One region of the Pseudonocardia sp. ICBG162 genome, then DNA from elsewhere that is predicted to be linked to it. Evidence: riboswitches for the same ligand, from Rfam matches in the RefSeq annotation. Region 1 holds a riboswitch; each other region holds the start of a gene.
What was found. A riboswitch is a leader RNA that binds a small molecule or an ion and turns the genes downstream of it on or off. The one in region 1 is predicted to bind S-adenosylmethionine.

Region 1 (5,298 bases):
CCGAACCGCTCGTAGACCGCGGCGTGCTCGCCGCGGCCCGGGACGACGACGACGGTGCCGCGCGGGCGGATGCCCTCGGGCTCGGTCCAGGAGGCGAGGACCGGGGTCGTGCCGACTGCAGTCATGGGGAACTCATCTCTTTCTCGGGGGACGCCGGGATGCGCCGCTCGGCGCGGGAACCGGCGGAGGGCGGACGGAGCCGCACGGGTACGGGCCGCGGTGGACCCGTGGTTCAGCGGGCCGGACAGGCCGCGGAGCAGACCGTGCCGTGGTCGACGACCCGGCGACGCGTGAGCCCGGCCGCCCGGCGCGCGACGGCGGCCGGCACGTGCCGGCCGGGGGTCACGGGGCGCGGGCGGGTCATGCCCACCATCAGAGACGGTCGCGGGCGCCCGGTCCAACGACGAAAGCGCATCACAACCGATCGCGATCCGCGATCGTTCTCGGTAGCCTCGGGCCCGTGCCCGCCGTCCTCGACATCACCGCGCTGCGGAGCATCGTCGCCGTCGCCGACCAGGGCGGGTTCCACCGCGCGGCGCAGGCCCTGATGCTGTCGCAGTCCGCGGTCAGCCAGCACGTGCGGCGCCTGGAGAAGGCCGTCGGCCGCCCGCTGGTCCGCAAGGACGGCCGGGTCAGCCGGTTCACCGCGGAGGGCGAGGCGCTGCTCGGCGAGGCCCGCCGGATCCTGGCCGCCCACGACGACGCGCTGCGCCGCCTCGGTGTCGGCGACACCCGTGAGTCGCTGGTGCTTGGCTCCACCGAGCACGCCGCGGACGAGCTGCTGCCCCGTGTCATGGAGCGGCTGCAGGACGTGTTCCCGGGGACCGCGGTGCGTTTCCGGCTGGACCGCTCCAGCCGGCTCAACGACGCCGTGGACCGCGGGACGCTGGACCTCGCGATGTACATCGGCGACGTGGTCGACGGGCCCGGTGTCGCCGCCGGGGCGATCCCGCTGACCTGGTACGCGGCGCCGGGCTGGCGGCGCCCCGCGGACGGCCCCGTCCCACTGGTCGTGATCGACTCGCCGTGCACCATCCGTCGCCGCGCCCTGCAGACGCTGTCGGCCGCCGGGATGGCCGCGACCGTCGTCGGGGAGGCCGCCTACCTGGCCGGCGTGCTCAACGCGGTGCGCGGCGGGCTCGGCGTCGCGCTCGTCGCCGGGCTCGGCGACGCACCCGAGGGGCTCGAGCCGTGCGCGGATCTGCCGGGAGCCCCGTCCGAGCCGCTGCACCTGCGGGCCCGGGCGGGCGCCGACCCCCGCCTGGTCGAGACCGCCGCGGCCGCGCTGGCCGCGGTGCTCTCGCCGGCCGGGGACCATCCGCCCCCGGCCGGCTGAGGACCGGTCGGTCACGCGAACCGGCCGTGCAGGTACTTCTCGAACGGGCGGCGCCGGACCCGGCCCGCGGGCAGCGCGCGGTCGTAGAGCGCCGTGTACCCGGCGGCCAGGCACAGGTCACCGACCTCGGGCCGGCGCGGCCCGGCCGTCAGGTAGACGCGGCGGTAGCCGCGGGCGGCGACGGCGTCCTCCAGCTCGACCAGCACCCGGCGGCCCAGGCCGCGGCGCCGGTGCGACGCGGCGGTCCAGATCCGGGTCAGCTCGGCGGTGTCGGAGTCCCGCCGGCGGAACGTGCCCCCGGCGACGGGGTCGCCGCCGTCGAGCAGCAGCACCACCGGCCCCGACGGGGCGGCGGGGGCCGCGCCGTCGCCGTCGGGGCGGGTGCCGGGCCCGGTGGGCAGCGGGCGGACGAGCGGGTCGGTGTGCTCGACCCACCGGACCTCCAGTGCGGAGGCGGTGGGCGGGACGAGATGCGGTGCGGTCACGGTCGGGACCTCTCGGGTGCGGGCGCTGCCCTCGGGCAGGCGGGGACCGGCCGTCCACGTCGGGGGGGCGGTCCGGTGCGGGGCACGGGTGGAGAGGTCAGCGACAGAGCGCGGCGCCGGTGCGGCACAGGTCGACGTGGCGGCGCCGGACCCAGCGCAGCCGGATCCGGGCCCGCTGCCCGGAGTCGGGCCGGGGCGTCGCGTGGCGGTGGGCCATCGGGGTCTCCCATCGGACCCGGCGGTAGCACCCTGCCCCGGTGACGGGGCGGGTTGCTGCGGCGTCGACGAGCCGGGACTCTCGACCGCTCTGGATGGACTGCGACAACTGGAACCGATGTACCGATCGGGTGTCAACCCCCACGGCCCCGGGCCGGGGGCCCGGGGCCGCGGACGGGCCGGGACGGGCCGTCCGCTCGTGGGGAGCGCGGGCGGACGGCCCGTCGACGACGTGCGGCCGGGATCAGGCGGCGGCCTCCTTCACCGCGGCCCCGACCCGGGCCCGCAGCTCGGCGAACTCCGGGGAGCCGCGCAGCGCCTCGGCGTCCACACCGGACCGCGGCAGGTCGATCCGCAGGTCCAGCGCGATCCGGCCGGGGCGGGCGGTGAGCACCACGACGCGGGAGCCGAGGAACACCGCCTCGTCGGCGGAGTGGGTGACGAACACGCTCGTCCGGCCGGTCTCGTGGCTGACCCGGCGCACGTCGTCCTGCAGGCGTTCGCGGGTGAGCGCGTCGAGCGCGCCGAACGGCTCGTCGAGCAGCAGCAGGTCCCGGTCGGCGGCGAGCGCCCGGGCGATGGCGACCCGCTGCTGCTGGCCCCCGGAGATCTCCCAGATCCGCCGGTCCGCGACGCCGGTGAGCCCGACCCGCTCCAGCAGCCCGTCGCGGGCGACGGCCCGGTCGGACGGCGCGACGCCGGCGTACTTCAGCGCGAGGTCGACGTTGCCGCCGACGGTGCGCCACGGGAACAGCCGCGGCTGCTGGAACACCACGCCCGCGCCGACGCCCGGCTCGGGCGCCCGCCCGGCGACGGCGAGGGTGCCGTCGGTGGGCCGCTCGAACCCGGCGACCAGCCGCAGCAGCGTCGACTTGCCACAGCCCGACGCCCCGACCAGCACCAGGAACTCGCCGGGCCGCACGGTCAGGTCGAGCGGGCCGAGTGCCTGCACCCGTTCCCGGCGGCCCGGGTAGGAGTGGCCGAGCCCGGCCGCCGCGATCGCGGGTGTCCCGGCGCCGGTCCGCGCACCGGTGTCGGTGTCGGTGTCAGCCTGCGGCGAGGACATTCGGGAGCCCCTTCGTGTAGGTCGCCTTCTGGAAGGTCGCGAGGTCCGGCGCGGCGGGGATCTGCTTCTGCCCGGCGAGGAACTGCGCGGCGCTCTGCAGGTTCTGGGCGAGGTTGCCCGGGGCGCCGTCGGTGCCCAGCCACTCGGCAGAGGTCAGCTGCTGCGGGGACAGGAACACGCCCTGCTTCAGCTGGGCCGCGGCCTCCTCGGGGGTGGCGCCGATCTCGGCGGCGACGGCCTGCGCCGCGGCCCGCGGGTCGGTGCGCACGGTCTCCAGGGCGCGGGCCTCCACCTTGCGCCAGGCATCGACGACCTCGGGGTGCTGCTGCGCGAACGGCGTCGACACCACGCCCAGGTCGAGGGTCGGCTTGCCCGCGGTGGCCAGCTCGCGGCTGGTCACCAGCGTCCGACCGGTCTTGCGCAGCTCGTCGAGGGTCGGCAGCCAGGTGTAGACGGCGTCGACGTCGCCCCGCTCCCACGCGGCCAGCGCGGCCTGCGGCTGCAGGTCGACCAGCTGCACGTCGGCGGGCGCGAGGCCGGCCCGCTCCAGGGCGGCGAGCAGGCTGTAGTGCGAGGTCGAGGCGAACGCGGTGGCGATCCGCTTGCCGCGCAGCCCGGCCACGTCGGTCACGCCGGTGGCGTTGCGGGCGACGAGCGCCTCGTTGTCGCCGGCGACGTCGAGCACGAACGCGACCTGGTAGGGGATGTTCAGCGGGGCGGACAGGCCGCGGGCGACCGGGCTCGACCCGATCGCGCCGAAGTCGAGCTCACCGGCGACGAACGCGGTGTTGATGTCGGCGCCGGAGTCGAACTTCGTCCACTGCACGTTCCAATCCGGCAGCGCGTCCTCCAGCCACCGGTTGTGCTTGGCGACCAGGTCACCGCTGGGGAAGCTCTGGTAGGCGATCCGGATCGTCGGCTTGCCGGAGTCCTGCCCGGCGGGACCGACGGCGCAGCCCGCGAGGACGGTCAGTGCCAGCAGGCCCACGAACAGCGAGGTCAGTCGGGTGCGGATGGTCATGCTCGTCCCCTCCACGGAACGGTGCGGCGCTCGACGGCGCGCAGCAGCGCGTCGATCACCAGGCCGGAGATGCCGATCGCGAAGATGCCCACGAGCACGACCGGGGTGTTGTTGTAGTTGCTGGCGTCCTTGACCATCCCGCCGATGCCGGGGATGCCGTTGAACAGCTCGGCCGCGACGACCGAGGAGTAGGCGATGCCGACGGCCAGCCGGATGCCGGTGAAGGTCTCCGGCAGCGCCGAGGGGACGATCACGTCCCGCACGACCTGGCCGCGGGTGGCGCCGAGCGCGCGGGCGGCCTCGACCAGCCCCAGCGGGGCGGCGGCGACCGCGGCGGTGGTGGCGACGGCGGCGGGCGGGAACGCGGCGAGCGCCAGCAGGGTGACCTTCGGGGCCTCGTCGATGCCCAACCAGATCACCAGCAGGAAGAAGTACGCCAGCGGCGGCAGCGCACGCAGGAACGTCAGCCACGGCTCGAGCACCCGGCGGACCCAGCCGACCGTGCCCATGAGCAGGCCGACCAGCACACCGGCGACCACACCGAGGACGACACCGGCCAGCACCCGGCGCAGGGTCATGTACAGGTGCTCCCACAGCAGGTAACCGCCGTAGCCGCGGGTGCCGTCGTGGGTGGTCGAGACCTCCACGAACGCGCGCCACACCGTCGAGGGGTACGGCACGAAGGTCTCGTTCCAGACCCCGCTCGCCGCGGCGACCTGCCAGACGGCGAGGAACACCAGCACCGACAGGAGTGGCAGAGCCGCCGTGCGGGGGTCGAACCGCAGGCGGCGTGGGGACGGGGGTGCGGCGCGGGCCGCCCCGGACGGGGTGTCGGTGGACGCGGACACGGTGGACCTCTCGGCGGGCACGGGGCGCGGACCGGCACCGGGGTGGTCGGGCCGGTGCGTCCGCGCGCGGACGGCGTGCCGGGCGGGCCGCGGGTGCGGCCGTCGGGCACGGGTGCGCGGACGAGGGCTCCGTCGTCGGAGGGCTCGCCGGTCACGAGTCGGATGCGGGTCGCCCCCGCCCGGGGCCCACGGGAGCGGGGGCCGGGCGTCCGGCACGGCCGGGCGGGGCGGGCACGGTCAGCGGCGGCCGACCGTGCACAGGGGACACCGGCCGGACGTCGTCCGCCCCGTCGCCCCCTGCTGCACGATGCAAGAGGTACCGGACG
Region 2 (5,298 bases), on a different contig from region 1:
CCGGCCGCCGCGTGGTGCTGCGCCTGGCTGGCGGGACCGTTCGTGTGGTGGCTGGTGGTGGTCGGGGACCGGGCCGCCGCGGTGCCCGGTGCCACCGTGCCGTGGCCCGCGGGGGCGGGCGGCGCGCTGCTGCTCACCGGGGTGCTGGTCGTGCTGCTGGCGATGGGCCGGGTGCCCCGGCTGCGGGCGCTGTTGCTGGCCCTGCTGGTCGGGCTGCTCGTCGTCCTCGTCCCGACCCGGTTCGCACCGCCCGGCTGGCCGCCCGCCGGATGGCGGATGGTGGCCTGCGACGTCGGTCAGGGCGACGCGCTCGTCCTCGCCACCGGTACCCCCGGGCACGCCGTCCTGGTCGACACCGGGCCGACCGACGACGCCGTCGACACCTGCCTGGACCGGCTCGGCGTCCGGGTCCTGGAGCTCGTGGTGATCACCCACTTCCACGCCGACCACGACGGCGGCCTCGCCGGCGCGCTGCGTGGCCGCGCCGCGGGCGGCATCGCCGTCGGGCCGGTACGGGAACCGGCGTCCGGGCTGCGCGACATCACCCGGCGCGCCGAGGAGGCCGGTGCCCCGGTGGTGGGGCTCGCGCGCGGGATGGAGCTGGGCTGGCCGGAGCTGCGCCTGCAGGTCCTCGGCCCGGTCCACCCGCCCCTGACGGTCGACGGCAGCGACGGGACGGCGGTCAACGACATCTCGCTGCTGCTGCGCGCGACCACCCCGGCCGCGACGATCCTGCTGACCGGCGACGCCGAGCTGGTCGCCCAGGACGACCTGATCGACTCCGGTGCCGACCTGCGGGCGGACGTGCTGAAGATGCCCCACCACGGGTCCCGCAAGGTGGTCCCGCGGCTGATCACGGCCGTCGCGCCGCGGGCGGCGGTGATCAGCGTCGGCAACGGCAACAGCTACCGGCACCCCAACCCGGAGCTGGTGGACCGGCTGGCCGGGTCGGGGATCGTCGTCGCCCGCACCGACCGGTCCGGTGACCTGGCCCTGACCGGCGACGACCCGGCCGGGCTGACGGTGGTCGCGCGGGGCGACCCCCGTCCGGCGCCCGGCCGGCGGGGCCGGTCAGCCCAGGTTCGCCAGCGCCTCGCGGACCGCGGCGGACGTCGACGGCACGGTCGCCGTCGGGCCGACCTCGCCGGAGACGGCGTCGAGGGTCTTGAGGCCGTCGCCGGTGATCATGAGGACGGTCTCGGCGTCGGGGTCGAGCGCCCCGGCCTCGAGCAGCTTCTTGGTGGTCGCGATGGTGACCCCGCCCGCGGTCTCGGCGAACACACCCTCGGTGCGGGCCAGGAGCCGGATGCCGGCGACGACCTCCTCGTCGGAGACGTGGCCGACCGAGCCGCCGGTGCGGCGCACCGAGTCGAGGACGTACGGGCCGTCGGCCGGGTTCCCGATCGCCAGCGAGCGCGCGATGGTGTCCGGCTTCTGCGGCTGGATCACGTCGTGGCCGGCCTCGAAGGCCCGCGCGACCGGCGAGCAGCCGGTGGCCTGGGCACCGAACACGGTGTACGGGGTGGGCTCGACCAGACCCAGGGTGCCGAGCTCGGTGAACCCCTTGTCGATCTTGGTGAGCTGGGAGCCGGACGCGACCGGGACGACGACCTGCTGCGGGAGCCGCCAGCCGAGCTGCTCGGCGACCTCGTAGCCCAGGGTCTTCGAGCCCTCGGCGTAGTACGGCCGGACGTTGACGTTCACGAACGCCCAGTCCTCGTGCTCGGCGGCCAGCTCGGTGGCGAGCCGGTTGACGTCGTCGTAGTTGCCGTCGACGGCGAGCAGGGTGCCGCCGTAGACGGCGGTGGTGACGATCTTCGCCTGCTCCAGCGAGGACGGGATCAGCACGACCGAGTCCCAGCCGGCGCGGGCGGCCGCGGCGGCGACGGCGTTGGCCAGGTTGCCCGTCGAGGGGCAGCACAGCACCGAGAAGCCGAGCTCACGGGCGGCGGCGAGCGCGACGGCGACGACGCGGTCCTTGAACGAGTGCGTCGGGTTGCCCGTGTCGTCCTTGATCCAGATCTTGCGGACGCCGAGCGCGCGGGCCAGGTTGTCGGCCTCGATCAGCCGGGTCAGGCCGGGCTCGGTGTTCGCGTGCTGCTCGACGGTCGACGGGACCGGCAGCAGGTCCTTGTAGCGCCAGATCGACTTCGGCCCGGCCTCGATGGAGGCGCGGGTGACCTTCGGGAACTCGTAGGCGACCTCGAGGGGGCCGAAACAGCGCGGACACGCGAACTCCGCGGCGAGCGGGATCTCGTGGCGGCACTCGCGGCACGCGAGAGCGCGCGCGGAACCGAGGTCGTAGGCGGAGGTGGTTTCGGGCGCAGCAGTGAGAGTCACGAGATCTCCTCATCTGTCCCGCCGGACGTGGCGGGCCGGAATTGGCACCGTGTTCGTCGACGTCCTCACCACGCGGGATGCGCAGGTCTGGGCGGATCGTCGTGCGACGCCGGTTGCCGGGGCTTCAACGGGCCGTTCCCTCTGCCCCTCTGGATGAGCCATATGCGGTTGTGGTGCTCCGGACGCCGGGCGCCGGAATCGACGACGACCGTACGCGAGCGGGGCACCCCACCGCCAGACGACGTCCTCCGGTCGGGACGCGGCTCACCCGTTGTCGGGGGTGTGGGCCACCATGGGGGTGTGAGCAGCACGAGCGAACCGGGCCCGCTGCAGCTGGTCGTCGGGGACGAGGAGTTCCTGGCCGAGCGGGCGGTGTCCGACCTGGTCCGGCGCGCCCGGCAGCGCGATCCGGAGACCGAGCTGCGCCGCTTCCGCACCTCCGAGGTGGCACCCGGCGAGCTCGCCGGGCACCTCAGCCCCTCGCTCTTCGCGGAGGGCAGGGTGATCGTGCTCACCCACGGTCAGGACGCGAACAAGGACATGACCGCCGCCATCGCCGACTACGTGAAGGACCCGGCCGACGGGATCGTGCTCGTGGTCCAGCACGCCGGGGGAGCGAAGGGCAAGGCGGTCCTGGACCTGATGCGCAAGGCCGGGGCCCACACGGTCACCTGCAACCGCATCACCCGCGCCGACGAGCGGTCGGACTTCGTGCGCGACGAGGTCCGCCGCCACGGCGGCACGATCACGCCCGGGGCGCTCGCGGTCCTGGTCGAGGCGGTCGGGTCGGACCTGCGGGAGCTGGCGGCCGCGGCCGGGCAGCTCGTCGCGGACACCGGTGGCTCCGTGGACGAGGCCGGGGTGCGGCGCTACCACCGCGGCCGGGCGGAGTCCTCGGGCTTCGCGGTGGCCGACGCGGCGGTCGCGGGGGACCGGCGGGCGGCGATGGAGGCGCTGCGGTGGGCGCTGGTGCTCGGTGTCCCGCACGTGCTGATCGCCGACGCGCTCGCGGACTCGGTGCGCACCCTGGCCAAGGTCGGCTCGGCCGGGCGGGGCGACCCGAACCGGATGGCCGGGGAGCTGGGCATGCCGCCCTGGAAGATCCGCAAGGCGCAGCAGACGGTCCGGCAGTGGCGCCCGGAGCAGCTCGCCGTCGCCATCGCGGCGACGGCGCGGGTGAACGCCGACGTCAAGGGTGTCGCCGCGGACGCCGGGTACGCGTTGGAGCGGGCCGTACTGGCCGTCGTCTCCGCGCGCACCCCGCGCTGACCCGGCCGGACTACGGAGCGCACCGACGGCGCGACCCCGGGCGGGCCCGGAATCACGACGACGGCGCCGCCCGGGTGGGGCGGCGCCGTCGTCGGAAGAACCGGGGTGGCTCAGGCCTGGACGTCGTTGAGACGCTTGGCCAGGGCCGACTTGCGGTTCGCCGCCTGGTTCCGGTGGATGACGCCCTTGCCGGCCGCCTTGTCGAGGGCCTTGGCCGCCTTGCGCTGCAGCTCCACGACGTTGTCGGCGCCGGAGTCGGCGGCCTCGCGGAAGTGGCGGATCGCGGTCTTGACCGACGACTTCACCGACTTGTTGCGCTGCCGGCGCTTCTCGTTGGTCTTGACTCGCTTGATCTGCGACTTGATGTTGGCCACGTCTGCCTCTGGTCTTCCTGCCTGCTGGTCGGCTGGTGAGTGTTCTCGTCCGGGTCCGCTCCGGCGGCACCGAACAGCATCACTGGAGAGAGGGTCCAGGCCGTTTCGGGCGAGCACGCCGAGCGCTCGACGCACAAGGTTACCAGCGGCGTCGTCGCGCCCTGTGCCGGGTCACCAGACGCGGTAGGGCAGGAACTTCCCGTTCAGCGTGATCACGGCCCGGTCGCCCTTCGGGTCGGGCACCCGCGCGAGGTCGAGCTCGAAGTCGATCGCGGACACGATGCCGTCGCCGAACTCCTCGCGGACGAGCTCGGAGATCGTCGTCCCGTAGACCTGCACCATCTCCGAGAGGCGGTAGACCAGCGGGTCGGTGAGGTCCACCGCGGCCGCGCCGCGGACCGGCGGGAGGGTGAGGGCGTCGACGACGTCGGCGTCGAGGTCCAGCAGGTTCCCGGCGGCCTCGGCCTGCTCGCGGGTCATCGTCTGCTGGCCCAGCAGGGCCGAGGTGGACCATTCGAGGGACGCGCCGACGGCCTCGGCGACCGCGTCCCAGCGCAGGCCGAGCCGCTTCTTCTGGGCCAGCACGATGCGGGCGGCGCCGAGCCGGTCGAGCGGGGTGAGGGGGCTGACGAACACGGTGATCCTCCTGCGTCGGGCGGCGTGGGGCGGACCCGATCGTGCGCGCCCCGGGCCGGGGGCGGCAACGCCGGGAGCCCGCGCGTGAACGGCGTGTGACGACCTGCGGTGCCACCACGGCGGTCGCCCGGCCCGACATGGGACGATGGGTCCCAGTGCCCCGAGCCCCGAGTGCCCTGAGCACCCGAAGTGCCCGAAGCCCCACGCATGAGCGAAAGCCGAGTACAGCCGAGTGACGACGTACGCCGACCGCACGTTCACCCCGCCGGAGCGCATCCGGAACTTCTGCATCATCGCCCACATCGACCACGGGAAGTCGACCCTGGCCGACCGGATGCTGCAGGTCACCGGGGTGCTCAGCGCGCGTGACGCCCGGGCCCAGTACCTGGACCGGATGGACATCGAGCGCGAGCGCGGCATCACGATCAAGGCGCAGAACGTGCGGCTGCCGTGGACCGCGAAGAACGCCGACGGTGTCGAGACCGAGCACGTGCTGCACCTGATCGACACCCCGGGCCACGTCGACTTCACCTACGAGGTGTCCCGGGCGCTCGAGGCGTGCGAGGGCGCGATCCTGCTGGTCGACGCCGCGCAGGGGATCGAGGCGCAGACCCTGGCCAACCTGTACCTGGCCATGGAGAAGGACCTGCACATCATCCCGGTCCTCAACAAGATCGAC
Region 3 (5,298 bases), on a different contig from region 1:
GGTGGTGGACGGGGGTGGCGCGGGGGGGTGACCGTGATCAGGGACTCGTAGGTCGCCTCGGTGGTCGTGTCGGCCTCGGCCAGCAGCGGGTGCACGTGCTCACGGACCTCGAACGGCCCCAGGGCGCGCCGGTAGGCGTCGACGGAGTCGAAGCGGACGGTCAGGACCCACTGCCCGGCGTCCTCGATCGCCCGGCCCGCCTCACCCCCGCGGCAGCCCGGCCGGGCGGCCAGGAGCTCCAGGGCACGGGCCGCGCGCGTGGTGAACGCGGACTCCTCGGAGGGGGACACGCGGAAGCGGCAGACCAGCAGCACGGCGCGACGATAACGAACACGCCTACCATGTCGGGTGCGGCCGGCACGGCACAGCAGCGCCGGGGGGTGTGGCCGCCGCCTCCGGGGAACGGACGGGTCCACCACATGTCTGCCGCAGCCCAGACCACGCACGCACCGGGAGCCGGCCCGGGTGCGGACGACGACCACCACCCCGCGCCCGAGCCCGGCCCGACCCGCGACCCGCGCACCCTCGCCGCCGCGGGCGACCTGCTGCGGGCACTCGCCGCACCGGTCCGGATCGCCATCGTCCTGCAGCTGCTGGAACACTCCCGGTGCGTCCACGACCTGGTGGACGCGCTCGGGGTCACCCAGCCCCTGATCAGCCAGCACCTGCGGGTCCTCAAGGCCGCCGGGGTGGTCGAGGGCGAGCGGAAGGGCCGTGAGGTGCTGTACTCGCTGGTGGACGACCACCTGGCGCACATCGTGGTGGACGCCGTCGCCCACGTCGAGGAGGACACGTGACGGAGACGACCGACCGGACGACCGCGGCGACGATCACACAGCGGTCCACCGCCGGGCCGCGCGGCATCCGCGCCACCCGGCAGCGGGCCGCCGTCACCGCGCTGCTCGACCGCCTGGAGGACTTCCGGTCCGCCCAGGAGATCCACGAGGAGCTGCGGCGCGCCGGTGAGGGCATCGGCCTGACCACGGTCTACCGGACCCTGCAGACCCTCGCCGACGGCGGCGAGGTCGACGTGCTGCGGGTCGCGTCCGGCGAGGCGGTCTACCGGCGCTGCGAGACCGAGCACCACCACCATCACCTGGTGTGCCGCCGGTGCGGCGCCGCCGTCGAGATCGAGGGCCCCGCGGTGGAGTCCTGGACCGAGTCGGTCGCGCAGAAGCACGGCTTCACCGAGGTGTCGCACACCCTGGAGATCTTCGGCCTCTGCGGCCGCTGCTCGGCGGGCTGACGCCCCGGGCTCAGTCCCCGCAGCCGGGGACGGCGGGCAGCTCCCGGTCCCGGGCGAACGGGTCGGCCGGGCGCGGGTCCGGGGTGGGCGCCCACCGGCCGTCGACGAGGGCGTAGGTCCAGGCCGGACCGCGCCGCGCCAGGTCGGTCAGCGCGTCGACCAGCCGGTCGACGTCGGAGGGGCCGGTGCGCAGGCCCAGCGAGGCGCGCACCGCGTCGCCGCCGCCGGTGAGCCGCTCCAGCAGCGGGTGCGCGCAGAACCGCCCGTCGCGGACGCCGATGCCGTACTCGGCGGACAGCGCCGCCGCGACGAGGCCCGCGGGCAGCTCGCCGAGGGTGAACGAGACGGTCGCGGTGCGGTCGGCGTCGGGCCCGTCGTCGAAGCAGGACAGGACCCGCAGGCCGGGGACGGTCGCCAGGCCCGCGCGCAGCCGGGCGGCGAGCTCGCGCTCGTGGGCGGGCACGGCGTCGTCGATCAGGTCCTCGAGGGTGCGGCAGGCCGCGCCCAGCGCAGCGGCGCCGAGCACGTTCGGGGTGCCGCCCTCGTGGCGCTGCGGTGCGGGCAGCCACTCGGTGACGGTCTCCCCACCGGCCACGGCGACCGAGCGGACCGCTCCCCCGCCCGCGACGTGCGGCTCGGCGGCGTCGAGCCAGTCCCGGCGACCGACGAGGACCCCGGCGCCGTAGGGCGCGTAGAGCTTGTGCCCGGACAGCGCGACGTAGTCCGCGCCCCACCCGGCCAGGTCGACGCGCCGGTGCGGGGCGAGCTGCGCGGCGTCGACGCACAGCCGGGCGCCTGCGGCGTGCGCGATCCGGGCGATCTCGGCGACCGGGAGGAGCTCGCCGGTCACGTTGGACGCACCGGTGACCGCGACCAGCGCGGCGTCGGGACGGGCGGCGAGCTCGGCCCGCAGCGCGTCGAGGGTCGCGGCGATGCTGCGACCGGCCCGCACGACCCGGTGCTCGGCGCCGCCGGTACCGCCCCGCCAGGCCAGCAGCGTCGCGTGGTGCTCCAGGTCGAGGGTCACCACCGGGCCGGGCACGGCGCGGGCGAGCAGGCCGAGCGCGTCGGTGGTGTTGCGGGTGAACACCACGACGTCGTCGGCGCGGGCCCGGACGAACCGGGCGACGTCGGCGCGGGCGTTCTCCACCAGGGCGGTGCAGACCTTCGAGGTCCAGCCGGCGCCGCGGTGCACGCTGCCGTGGTAGGGCAGCACCTGCGCGACGTGCGCGGCGACGCTCTCCAGCGCCGGCGCCGACGCGGCGGAGTCGAGGTCGCAGTAGCGGGCCCACCCGCCGTCGACGAGCGGGACGGTGAGGTCCGCGCCGACGACACGGGGCAGCGCGTGCTGGACGGAACGCGACAGGGCGAGGGTCATGATCGGGCCTCCGGCCGATCTCGGGGACCCGGCGTGGCGCACGGATCCGCGCTTGCCGACTGCGGGTGTCGCGTCGGCCCGGTCATCACCCGGGGCACCCCACCGCGGAGGAGGGTTGCCGTCCAGCGAGCCGGGGCTTCGCGCTGGCACTCGTGACCTTCGCCGCCGAAGCTAGCAGACCGTCTCAGAAGGAGACACCGTGACCGTCGCCACCCCGGATAGCGTCTGAAAGATGACCGACACGCAACCCGCCCCGGGCACGGTACGGCGGATCGACGTCCCGGAGTCCGGCGAGCTTGCCCAGCTGGCGGCGGTGTTCGACGACCTGCAGTACGTGCTGCAGTGCTGCGAGCACCTGGTGACCGCGCTCGGCGGTCCGGAGTCCGGCCCGGTCCGGGTGGCCGCCGACCCGGCCCTGGTCGAGGCACTGTGGACCGGCGCGGTGATCGGCTACGTGCGCTGCTTCTCCGGCCGCACCAAGACCCTCACGAAGGACGACCTGTCCACCCTGGAGCTCGAGGGTGACGTCACCGGGTTCCACGACATGATGTCGACGCTGCGCGACCACTACGCGTCGCGGCACGTCAACCCGCGTGAGTCCTACGAGATCGGCGTCGCCCAGTCCAACGACGGCGCCCCGCGCGGTGTCGCGGTCGTCTCCACCCCGCGCCCCCAGGTCGACGAGACCACGGTGCGGCTGCTCGGCCGGGTCGCCTACGGCCTGTCCGGGCTGGTGGACGCGCGGATGACCAAGGCCCAGAACGACGTGCTGGGCGTGGCGCACGCGATGACCGCGGGCCAGCTGGCGGCGCTGCCGATCGTGCACCTCAGCGACGCCGGGGAGGCGGACCCCGCCGGGGAGGGCTGACCGTCGTGCGGCCGTCCCGTGCATGGACGGCCGCACACCGGCTATCCGGTCACCGAACGTCCACGACGAGAGGTGACCCCATGACATCCCGTACGACGACCGCCGACGCCGTCCGCAGCGCTCTGCACGGTCTCGAGTTCCCCGCCTCCAAGGACGACCTGGCGTGGACCGCCGAGCGCAACGGCGCCGACGCCGCGACGGTCGAGGCCCTGCGTTCGGCACCGGCCGAGGACTACACCTCGGTCGACGCCGTCGTCGCGGCCGTCGACACCGGCGAGTGACGGGTCCGGCCGGGGGTGCGCCCCCGGCCGGGCGGTCTCAGCTCCCGACCAGCTCCGCGCGCATGCTCGACGCCGAGGACACGACCAGCATCAGCAGGGTGCCCATCGGCCCCTCGCCCAGCCCGGCCGCGGGGAAGGCGTAGCGCAGCGTCACGTCCCAGCCGCGCTCGCCGCGCACCACCCGGGGCGTGCCGAACAGGCCCTCCCCCACCCCGAGGCCGACCCGTCGCGGCACGTCGTGCTCCGGGTCCGCGGACTCCGGCAGGTCCCACGCGACGACGCAGGTCAGGTTGAGGACCGGCAGGCCCTCCTCCAGCTCGGTGCCCTGCACCACGCACAGCACGCCGCCGTGGGCGAAGGTCAGCGCGCCGTCGTCGTCGGTGGTGACGTCGTGGAACCGCTCCAGCGCACCCTTGGCGGTGGCGAGCATCCCGGAGATCACATCGGTGGTCACGGAGTCACTCCATCGTTCGGGACGGCGGCGGCCGTGTCGATGCTCGCGCCCGCTCCGCGACGCTCGGAAGCTCCCCCGAAACGCCGGTCCCGGCGCGCGTAGATCTCGATCGCCTGCCAGATGTGGCGGCGGTCGAAGTCCGGGAACAGCGTGTCCAGGAAGACCATCTCGGCGTAGGCGCTCTGCCAGAGCAGGAAGTTCGACGTCCGCTGCTCCCCCGAGGAGCGCACGAACAGGTCGACGTCGGGCATGTCCGGCTCGTCGAGGTACCGGGCCAGCATCCGCTCGTCGATCTTGTCGGGGTTGATCCGGCCCTCCGCGGCGAGCCGGGCGAGCTGCCGCACCGAGTCGACGATCTCGGCGCGGCCGCCGTAGTTGACGCACATGGTCAGGTTCAGCACGTCGTTGCCGCGGGTGCGCTCCTCGGCGATCTCCAGCTCCTTGATCACCGAGCGCCACAGCCGCGGGCGCCGGCCCGCCCAGCGGACCCGGACCCCCATCGCGTCCATCTCGTCGACGCGGCGGCGGATCACGTCGCGGTTGAAGCCCATCAGGAACCGGACCTCGTCGGGGCTGCGCCGCCAGTTCTCGGTGGAGAACGCGTACGCCGACAGCCAGCGCACGCCCAGGTCGATGCAGCCGCGGGCGACGTCCATCAGCGAGGCCTCGCCCCGCTTGTGGCCCTCCGTGCGGGGCAGGCCGCGGGCGTTGGCCCAGCGGCCGTTGCCGTCCATCACGAGGGCGACGTGGCGCGGCACCAGCTCCGGCGGGATCGCCGGGGGCCGGGCACCGGACGGGTGCGGTGCGGGAGGCTGGAACGGCACGTCGCCGACCTTACGTCGGGGACGGCGGACGGGTTCAGTCGCGGTGGTCGGGCTGCGGCCAGGCCGGCACGGCCGGGTCCTCCAGCCGCTCGATGGTCTCGCGCAGCCGGCGCATCCCGCGGTGCCCGCGGATCCGGTCGGCCTCCGACATCGGCTCGGACTCGTCGGGCCGGATCACCGGCAGCATCGGGATGGCCGGCCACGCGCCGTCCTCGGTGCGGGCCCGGACCTGACGCATCGCGCGGGT

Region 2: it holds a riboswitch for S-adenosylmethionine, as region 1 does, so the genes downstream of both, thrC (threonine synthase) here and KPL60_RS16085 (GNAT family N-acetyltransferase) in region 1, are expected to answer to the same signal.
Region 3: it holds a riboswitch for S-adenosylmethionine, as region 1 does, so the genes downstream of both, KPL60_RS11465 (aminotransferase class V-fold PLP-dependent enzyme) here and KPL60_RS16085 (GNAT family N-acetyltransferase) in region 1, are expected to answer to the same signal.

The regions. Positions count from the first base shown of each region.
Region 1 is NZ_JAHLJD010000017.1:427,376-432,673, forward strand. It holds gene KPL60_RS16075 (alpha/beta hydrolase) at 1-125, opposite strand, end outside; gene KPL60_RS33810 (hypothetical protein) at 233-364, opposite strand; gene KPL60_RS16080 (LysR substrate-binding domain-containing protein) at 461-1,336, shown strand; gene KPL60_RS16085 (GNAT family N-acetyltransferase) at 1,348-1,821, opposite strand; SAM riboswitch class I at 2,032-2,139, opposite strand; gene KPL60_RS16090 (ABC transporter ATP-binding protein) at 2,282-3,103, opposite strand; gene KPL60_RS16095 (ABC transporter substrate-binding protein) at 3,084-4,124, opposite strand; gene KPL60_RS16100 (ABC transporter permease) at 4,121-4,972, opposite strand.
Region 2 is NZ_JAHLJD010000013.1:1,856,241-1,861,538, reverse strand. It holds partial or broken gene KPL60_RS11705 (ComEC/Rec2 family competence protein) at 1-831, shown strand, start outside; gene thrC (threonine synthase) at 1,072-2,340, opposite strand; SAM riboswitch class I at 2,347-2,500, opposite strand; gene holA (DNA polymerase III subunit delta) at 2,641-3,609, shown strand; gene rpsT (30S ribosomal protein S20) at 3,720-3,983, opposite strand; gene cynS (cyanase) at 4,155-4,619, opposite strand; gene lepA (translation elongation factor 4) at 4,852-5,298, shown strand, end outside.
Region 3 is NZ_JAHLJD010000013.1:1,816,119-1,821,416, forward strand. It holds gene KPL60_RS11450 (antibiotic biosynthesis monooxygenase) at 1-314, opposite strand, end outside; gene KPL60_RS11455 (helix-turn-helix transcriptional regulator) at 420-797, shown strand; gene KPL60_RS11460 (Fur family transcriptional regulator) at 794-1,246, shown strand; gene KPL60_RS11465 (aminotransferase class V-fold PLP-dependent enzyme) at 1,257-2,624, opposite strand; SAM riboswitch class IV at 2,668-2,782, opposite strand; gene KPL60_RS11470 (hypothetical protein) at 2,857-3,492, shown strand; gene KPL60_RS11475 (DUF2795 domain-containing protein) at 3,573-3,773, shown strand; gene KPL60_RS11480 (hypothetical protein) at 3,811-4,227, opposite strand; gene KPL60_RS11485 (isoprenyl transferase) at 4,224-5,051, opposite strand; gene KPL60_RS11490 (hypothetical protein) at 5,086-5,298, opposite strand, start outside.